2 linked regions of the Bosea sp. 685 genome follow. The protein of the gene in region 1 interacts with the protein of each later gene in a pairwise test. Links are inferred from orthologs where the notes say so. Each region holds a gene or a part of one and is shown in the gene's direction. Other genes may lie near its edges. The genes, in order: RMR04_RS07435 and paaX.

Region 1 (3,165 bases):
CCGCTCCCCGACGAAGCGCCCCATATCCTCGTGGTCGATGACGACCGCCGCCTGCGCGATTTGCTGGGCCGCTTCCTCGGCGACAATGGTTACCGCATCACCACCGCGGCCAGCGCCGCGGAAGCCGATACGCGGCTGACCAGCTTCGTCTTCGACGCCATCGTGCTCGACATCATGATGCCGGGCGAGAACGGTTTCGATTTCGCCAAGCGCTTCCGCTCCGATTCCGCCATCCCGATCCTGATGCTGACCGCTCGCGCCGACAGCAAGGACCGCATCAACGGGTTAGAACTCGGCGTCGACGACTACCTCGCCAAGCCCTTCGAGCCGCGTGAATTGCTGCTGCGGCTCGGCAACATCCTCAAGCGCAGCATCGTCGTCGATGCCGCGCAATCCGCGACGCGCCCGGATTTCGTCCGCTTCGGCCCCTTCGTCTACGGGCTGGCGCGCGGCGATCTGCACAAGGGCGAGGAGATGATCCGCCTGACCGAGCGCGAGCGCGAAATCCTGACCGCACTGGCCGAGCGCGCCGGCGAGGTCGTGCCGCGCGAGCAGCTCGCCGCCCAGGGCAGCGCCGCCAATGACCGCACCGTCGACGTGCAGATGAACCGTCTGCGCCGCAAGGTCGAGCGCGACCCCGCCGATCCGCTTTATCTGCAAACCGTGCGCGGCGTCGGCTATCGTCTCGTAACGGATCGCGCGTGACACCCGTGCAGCCCGCCGATCGCCGGTCGCGCCTGACCCGGGCGGCAGGGCTGGGCCTGAACCGGGCGCTGGCGGCGTGGGCGCGCTGGCGCGCCAGCCTGCGCAGCACGCTGAAACCGATCCTGAAGGCCGCCGGCCGGCCGCTGCACGGCGTCGCGCGCTACATGCCCAAGGGGCTTTATCCGCGCGCGCTGGTCATCGTCATCGCACCGGTCGTTCTGCTGCAATCCGTCATCGCCTATGTCTTCATGGAGCGGCATTGGCAGACCGTGACGCAGCGCCTGTCCTCGGCCGTCTCAGCCGACATCGCCATGTTGATCGACGTCTATGAGAGCTATCCGCAGGACGCCGACACCACGATCCTGTCACGTATCGCAGCCGACAGGCTCGGCATGGATGTCGATATCCTGCCCGATTCCGATCTGCCGGCGCCGGGCCCGCGGCCCTTCTTCTCGCTGCTCGACAACGCGCTCTCGACCGAGCTCAGCCAGCAGGTGGCGCGGCCGTTCTGGCTCGACACGGTCGGCCGCTCCAGTCTGATCGAGATCAGGATCAAGCTCGGCAAGAATGTGATGCGCGTGCTGACGCGGCGCAACTCGGCCTATGCCTCGAACAGCCACATCTTCCTGCTCTGGATGCTCGGCACCTCGCTGATCCTGCTGACGATCGCGGTCTTGTTCCTGCGCAACCAGATCCGGCCGATCCTCAAGCTGGCCGATGCGGCGGAGGCCTTCGGCAAGGGCCGTGACGCCGAGTTTCGCCCGCGCGGCGCGCGCGAGGTCCGCCGCGCCGGCAACGCCTTCATCGAGATGAAGCGCCGCGTCGAACGCTCCATCGGCGAGCGCACGACGATGCTGAACGGCGTCAGCCACGACCTGCGCACCATCCTGACCCGCTTCAAGCTCTCGCTCGCACTTCTTGAGCGCTCGACCGAAATCGACGCCTTGGAGAAGGATGTCGATGAAATGAGCCGCATGCTTGAGGACTATCTCGCCTTCGCGCGCGGCGACGCCGGCGAAGCGGCGGTCGAAACCGACATCCGCGCTCTGCTTGAGGAGTTGAAATTCGACGCCGAAAGGCAGGGCCACCAGACCGAGCTCGAGGTCGTCGGCGACCCGCTCGTCGTGATCCGGCCCGACGCCTTTCGCCGCCTGCTGACCAACCTCGTCTCCAACGCCGCCCGCTTCGGCGACCGCATCGCCATCCGCGCTACGCATGACGCGCGCTACCTGATCGTGATGGTCGAGGATGACGGCCCAGGCATCGCGCCCGAGCAGCGCGAGGAGGTTTTCCGCCCCTTCTTCCGGCTGGACGAGGCCCGCAATGTCGACAGCGGCGGTACGGGGCTCGGCCTCGCCATCGCCCGCGACATCGCCCGCGCCCATGGCGGCGACATCATCCTGGCGGATTCGGGTCTGGGCGGATTGCGGGCGACGGTACGGCTGCCCGTCTGACCAGAGGCTGTTAGGGCGCTATGCGCCCCGGCAGATCATCTCCGGAAGCCTGTCAGCAAACGCAAGATCGTCCCGACGGCAGCCGGGACGATCTGTTATTCTTGTATGTCTCGCGGTAGCCGGGCCCGCGGCTACCGGCGGCGCCAGAACGCCCAGCGGGCCGTCTCGTTCACCCGCTCCACATCGCTGCGCGACAGCGCGATGTCCGAGAGCGCGAAATCGTCCATGCGGTAGAGCGCTCGCGCGCTGGCCCGCGCCGTGAGCCAATCCTCTATGCGCAGGAACAGGCCGGAAAGCCCGTGCGTGATGCGGTGTGTGGCGAAGGCAAGATTTTCTGTGGCGATCATGGCCGGCATGGCGGCCTCCTGTGATAGATTTCCCGCCCGTAAATTGGGGGTTGTGGAGCCTGTAAGCAAATGAGAAGTTCTTCGCCCCAGCCCAAGCAAAACTTGGCCATGCGATGACCCGCCGCCAACTCCCGCCCCTCACTTCCTTGCGCGCCTTCGAGGCCGCAGCACGACACCTCAACTATGAGCGGGCAGGCGACGAGCTCGCCGTCACCGCCAGCGCAGTCGGCCAGCAGGTGAAGGCGCTTGAAGCCTGGCTCCGGCGGCCTCTGTTTGTCAGGCTGCCGAGCAAGGGCATCGCGCTGACGGGGATCGGACAGCGCTATGCCGCCTCGATCTCACAATTACTCGACCAGCTCGACGAGGCCACGGCGCGGGCGCTGCGGCCCGATGCGTCGAACGTCCTGACGGTCAGCACCATGCCAAGCTTCGCCCTGAGCTGGCTGATCCCGCGACTCGGCACGCTCAAGCAGCGCCATCCCGAGCTCGAGGTTCGCATCTCGGTTTCGCTCCACCTGACCGACTTCGCGCGCGAGGACGTCGATGTGGCGGTCCGCTACGGGCCCGGGGGCTACCAGGGCCTGCACTCGGAACTGCTGATGGCGGAGAGTTTCTTTCCCGTCTGCAACGCGGCGCTGCTCAACGATCCGGACCGCCCG
Region 2 (3,057 bases), 580 kb from region 1 along the record:
CGAGATTTGAGCGTATCATTGATCGACCAGTCGGACAGTCTTTGATATCCAGAGACGACGGGACCGATTATGCAAGCTGGAAAGCGCAAGGCGGGACCCTCGGTATTGAGTCCGGCGAACAGGGCTGCGCTGGAAGCGACGACACAGGAACACGACACGCAATGGCTCGCACCCGCGCACAAGACTACGACGCCAAGCGGCAAACGATCCTGCAGCGCGCGGCTGAGCTCTTCGCCCAGTACGGCTATTCGGGAACCTCGATCACGATGATCGCGGAAGCTTGCGGGGCCTCCAAGGCGCTGCTTTACCATTATTACCCCGACAAGGTCGCGGTGCTGTTCGACATCCTGTTCGACCATCTCAACGATCTGGTCGCCGTCGTCGAGGACGCGGCTCGTTCGGCGAAAGATCCCCAGGAGCGCCTCTACGCCCTGTCTGCCGCCCTGCTGGAAGCTTATCGCGACGCGGACGCCCAGCATCAGGTGCAGATCGCCAATCTCAAATTCCTGAGCGACGATCGGCAGGAGACGCTGCGCGCTCTTGAGCGCCAGCTCGTGGCGATCTTCGCCGACACGATTGCCGAGACGGTCCCGGAGGTGGGGCAGGGGCCTCTGCTCAAGCCGCTGACCATGTCCCTTTTCGGCATGCTGAACTGGCACTATCTCTGGTTCCGCGAGGGCAAGGGCCTGTCGCGCCAGCAATACGCGTTGATGGCCTCGCAGCTCGTCACCGCCGGAGCTGCGGTTGCGGCAGAGGCCGTGGCGCCCACCACCGCCAGACCGCTTCGGCGTCAAGCTGCATCCGCCAAGCGTGGGGCGTGATGCAGCTTATCTGTCCTGCCGCTTGCGGTTGCGGCGCCGGGCGCTACTGATCGCCGATGTCCCGCGCCACCCTCGACCCGATCCTCGACCATCTTCGCGGCGAGCCGTCGCGGACCTGGTCGATCATCATCACCATCTATGGCGATGCGATCGTGCCGCGTGGCGGCTCGGTTTGGCTCGGGACCTTGCTTGCGTTCTTCCGGGCGATGGGCTTGTCCGATGGGCTTGTCCGTACGGCGATGTCCCGGTTGGCGAGCGATGGCTGGCTGGAGCGCATCAAGGTCGGCCGCAACAGCTTCTACCGATTGGCCGATAAGGGGCGCGACACCTTCCGGCTCGCGTCGGAGCAGATCTACACGCTGCATTCGCTGCCTTGGCCGGGGCGTTTCGACATGGTGCTGCTCGATGGCGGCGCTGATCGCGAGGCCACGAAGGCGGCGATGGAGAGCGCAGGCTTCGGAACCGCCTCGCCCGGCCTGTGGCTTGCGCCAGCCGGCGCCGCGTTGCCGGAACTGGTAAACGGCGCGCTGCGCTTCGAAGGGAGCGGCGACCTCTCGACCAATCGAGCGCTTGCGGCGAGGAGTTGGCCTCTCGATACCATCGCCGAAGCCTATCGCCGTTTCCAGGCGGCGTTCGAGCCGCTTGCGGCCGGCCTCGAGGGCGGCGTTCGCCTGTCCGATCTCGATGCGCTCGTCGCCCGCATCCTGCTGATTCACGAATACCGCCGGGTCGTGTTGCGCGACCCCGTCCTGCCCGCCGATATCCTGCCGGAGGACTGGCCAGGCGCATCGGCACGCAGCCTGTGCGCCGCGATCTACCGCCAGGTGCTGCCTGGCTCGGAACGCTGGCTCGACCAGAACGCCAGCAATGAAAGCGGCGAGCCGCTGCCGCGCTCGAGCGAGATCGAGAGCCGATTCACGACTTAACCTCAGGCCCTCGCTGCGCGGTCGCAGGCCTCATCGTGCGATAATATGTTACAGAAAATTGTTGACGTGACTTTTTCTGTTACATATAAATTGGACCAACGAGAAAAGAGGAGGAGCGCATGTATACGCAGGCCCTCAACACCAATCCCGATTCCGGCGAACGCCAGCTCGAGGATGCCGGCCTCGCGGCCCGGTTCCAGGCCAGGGTCGATGCCGAGGAGCGGATCGAGGCGAACGACTGGATGCCGGCGGCCTATCGCCGGACCTTGACCCGCCAGATCTCGCAGCACGCCCATTCCGAGATCGTCGGCATGCTGCCGGAGGGCAATTGGCTGACGCGGGCGCCGTCGCTGCGCCGCAAGGCCGCCCTTCTGGCGAAAGTCCAGGACGAGTGCGGCCACGGCCTCTATCTCTATGCTGCCGCCGAGACGCTCGGCGCATCGCGCGAGGAACTCGTCGACCAGCTTCTGAGCGGCAAGGCCAAGTACTCGTCGATCTTCAACTATCCGACGCTGACCTGGGCCGATATCGGGGCGATCGGATGGCTCGTCGACGGCGCGGCGATCATGAACCAGATCCCGCTCTGCCGCTGCTCCTATGGCCCTTACGCACGCGCCATGATCCGGGTCTGCAAGGAGGAATCCTTCCACCAGCGCCAAGGCTACGAGATCATGCTGACGCTGTCGCGCGGTACGTCCGAGCAGAAGGACATGGCGCAGGACGCACTGAACCGCTGGTGGTGGCCCTGCCTGATGATGTTCGGGCCGCCCGATGCCGCCAGCCTGCACTCCGACACCTCGACGCTGTGGAAGATCAAGCGCTTTTCCAATGACGAGCTGCGCCAGAAATTCGTCGACGCCACCGTGCCCCAGGCGCGGATTCTCGGGCTTTCGCTGCCCGACCCCGAGCTTCGCTTGGATGAGGAGACCGGGCACTGGCGCTATGGCGAGATCGACTGGGACGAGTTCAAGCAGGTGATCGCCGGCAACGGCCCGTGCAATCGGGAACGGCTGGCGGCGCGACGCAAGGCCCATGACGAAGGCGAGTGGGTGCGCGAGGCGGCGCTCGCTTACGCGCAGAAGCAGCGCGGCAAGGCGCTCGCCGCCTGAGCGAGCGCCGCCGGTGGGCTGAGGCAAACACAACAGACAGCGCGCCGGCAAAGGCAGCGCGGCAAGGGAGATGACGCATGGCCGGGCCGATGATGCCGCTCTGGGAGGTCTTCATCCGCAGCCGTAACGGGCTCGCGCACAAGCATGTCGGCTCGCTTCATGCCGCAGACGCCAAGCTGGCGCTCCAGGCGGCGCGCGACG

Evidence for each region.
Region 2: the proteins of RMR04_RS07435 (region 1) and paaX interact in binary tests that used the Escherichia coli proteins (3 or more experiments, as listed by UniProt). The link is inferred for Bosea sp. 685 from one-to-one orthologs.

Annotation. Positions count from the first base shown.
Region 1 is NZ_CP134779.1:1,327,759-1,330,923, reverse strand. The notes cover bases 166-3,014. They hold RMR04_RS07435 (ATP-binding protein), read left to right. Parts: upstream 166-869; coding sequence 870-2,159; downstream 2,160-3,014. Other genes in these bases: RMR04_RS07425 (transcriptional regulator GcvA), read left to right, coding at 2,620-3,014; RMR04_RS07430 (DUF1127 domain-containing protein), read right to left, coding at 2,291-2,515; RMR04_RS07440 (response regulator transcription factor), read left to right, coding at 166-705. Outside these bases: more of RMR04_RS07440, read left to right, coding at 1-165; more of RMR04_RS07425, read left to right, coding at 3,015-3,165. UniProt on the Escherichia coli protein: Histidine kinase member of the two-component regulatory system CpxA/CpxR which responds to envelope stress response by activating expression of downstream genes including cpxP, degP, dsbA and ppiA.
Region 2 is NZ_CP134779.1:751,568-754,624, forward strand. The notes cover bases 72-2,812. They hold paaX (phenylacetic acid degradation operon negative regulatory protein PaaX), read left to right. Parts: upstream 72-877; coding sequence 878-1,747; downstream 1,748-2,812. Other genes in these bases: RMR04_RS04535 (TetR/AcrR family transcriptional regulator), read left to right, coding at 162-821; paaA (1,2-phenylacetyl-CoA epoxidase subunit PaaA), read left to right, coding at 1,867-2,812. In the rest of the region: more of paaA, read left to right, coding at 2,813-2,856; 1,2-phenylacetyl-CoA epoxidase subunit PaaB, read left to right, coding at 2,934-3,057. UniProt on the Escherichia coli protein: Negative regulator of the paaZ and paaABCDEFGHIJK catabolic operons. Binds the consensus sequence 5'-WWTRTGATTCGYGWT-3'. Binding of PaaX is specifically inhibited by phenylacetyl-coenzyme A (PA-CoA).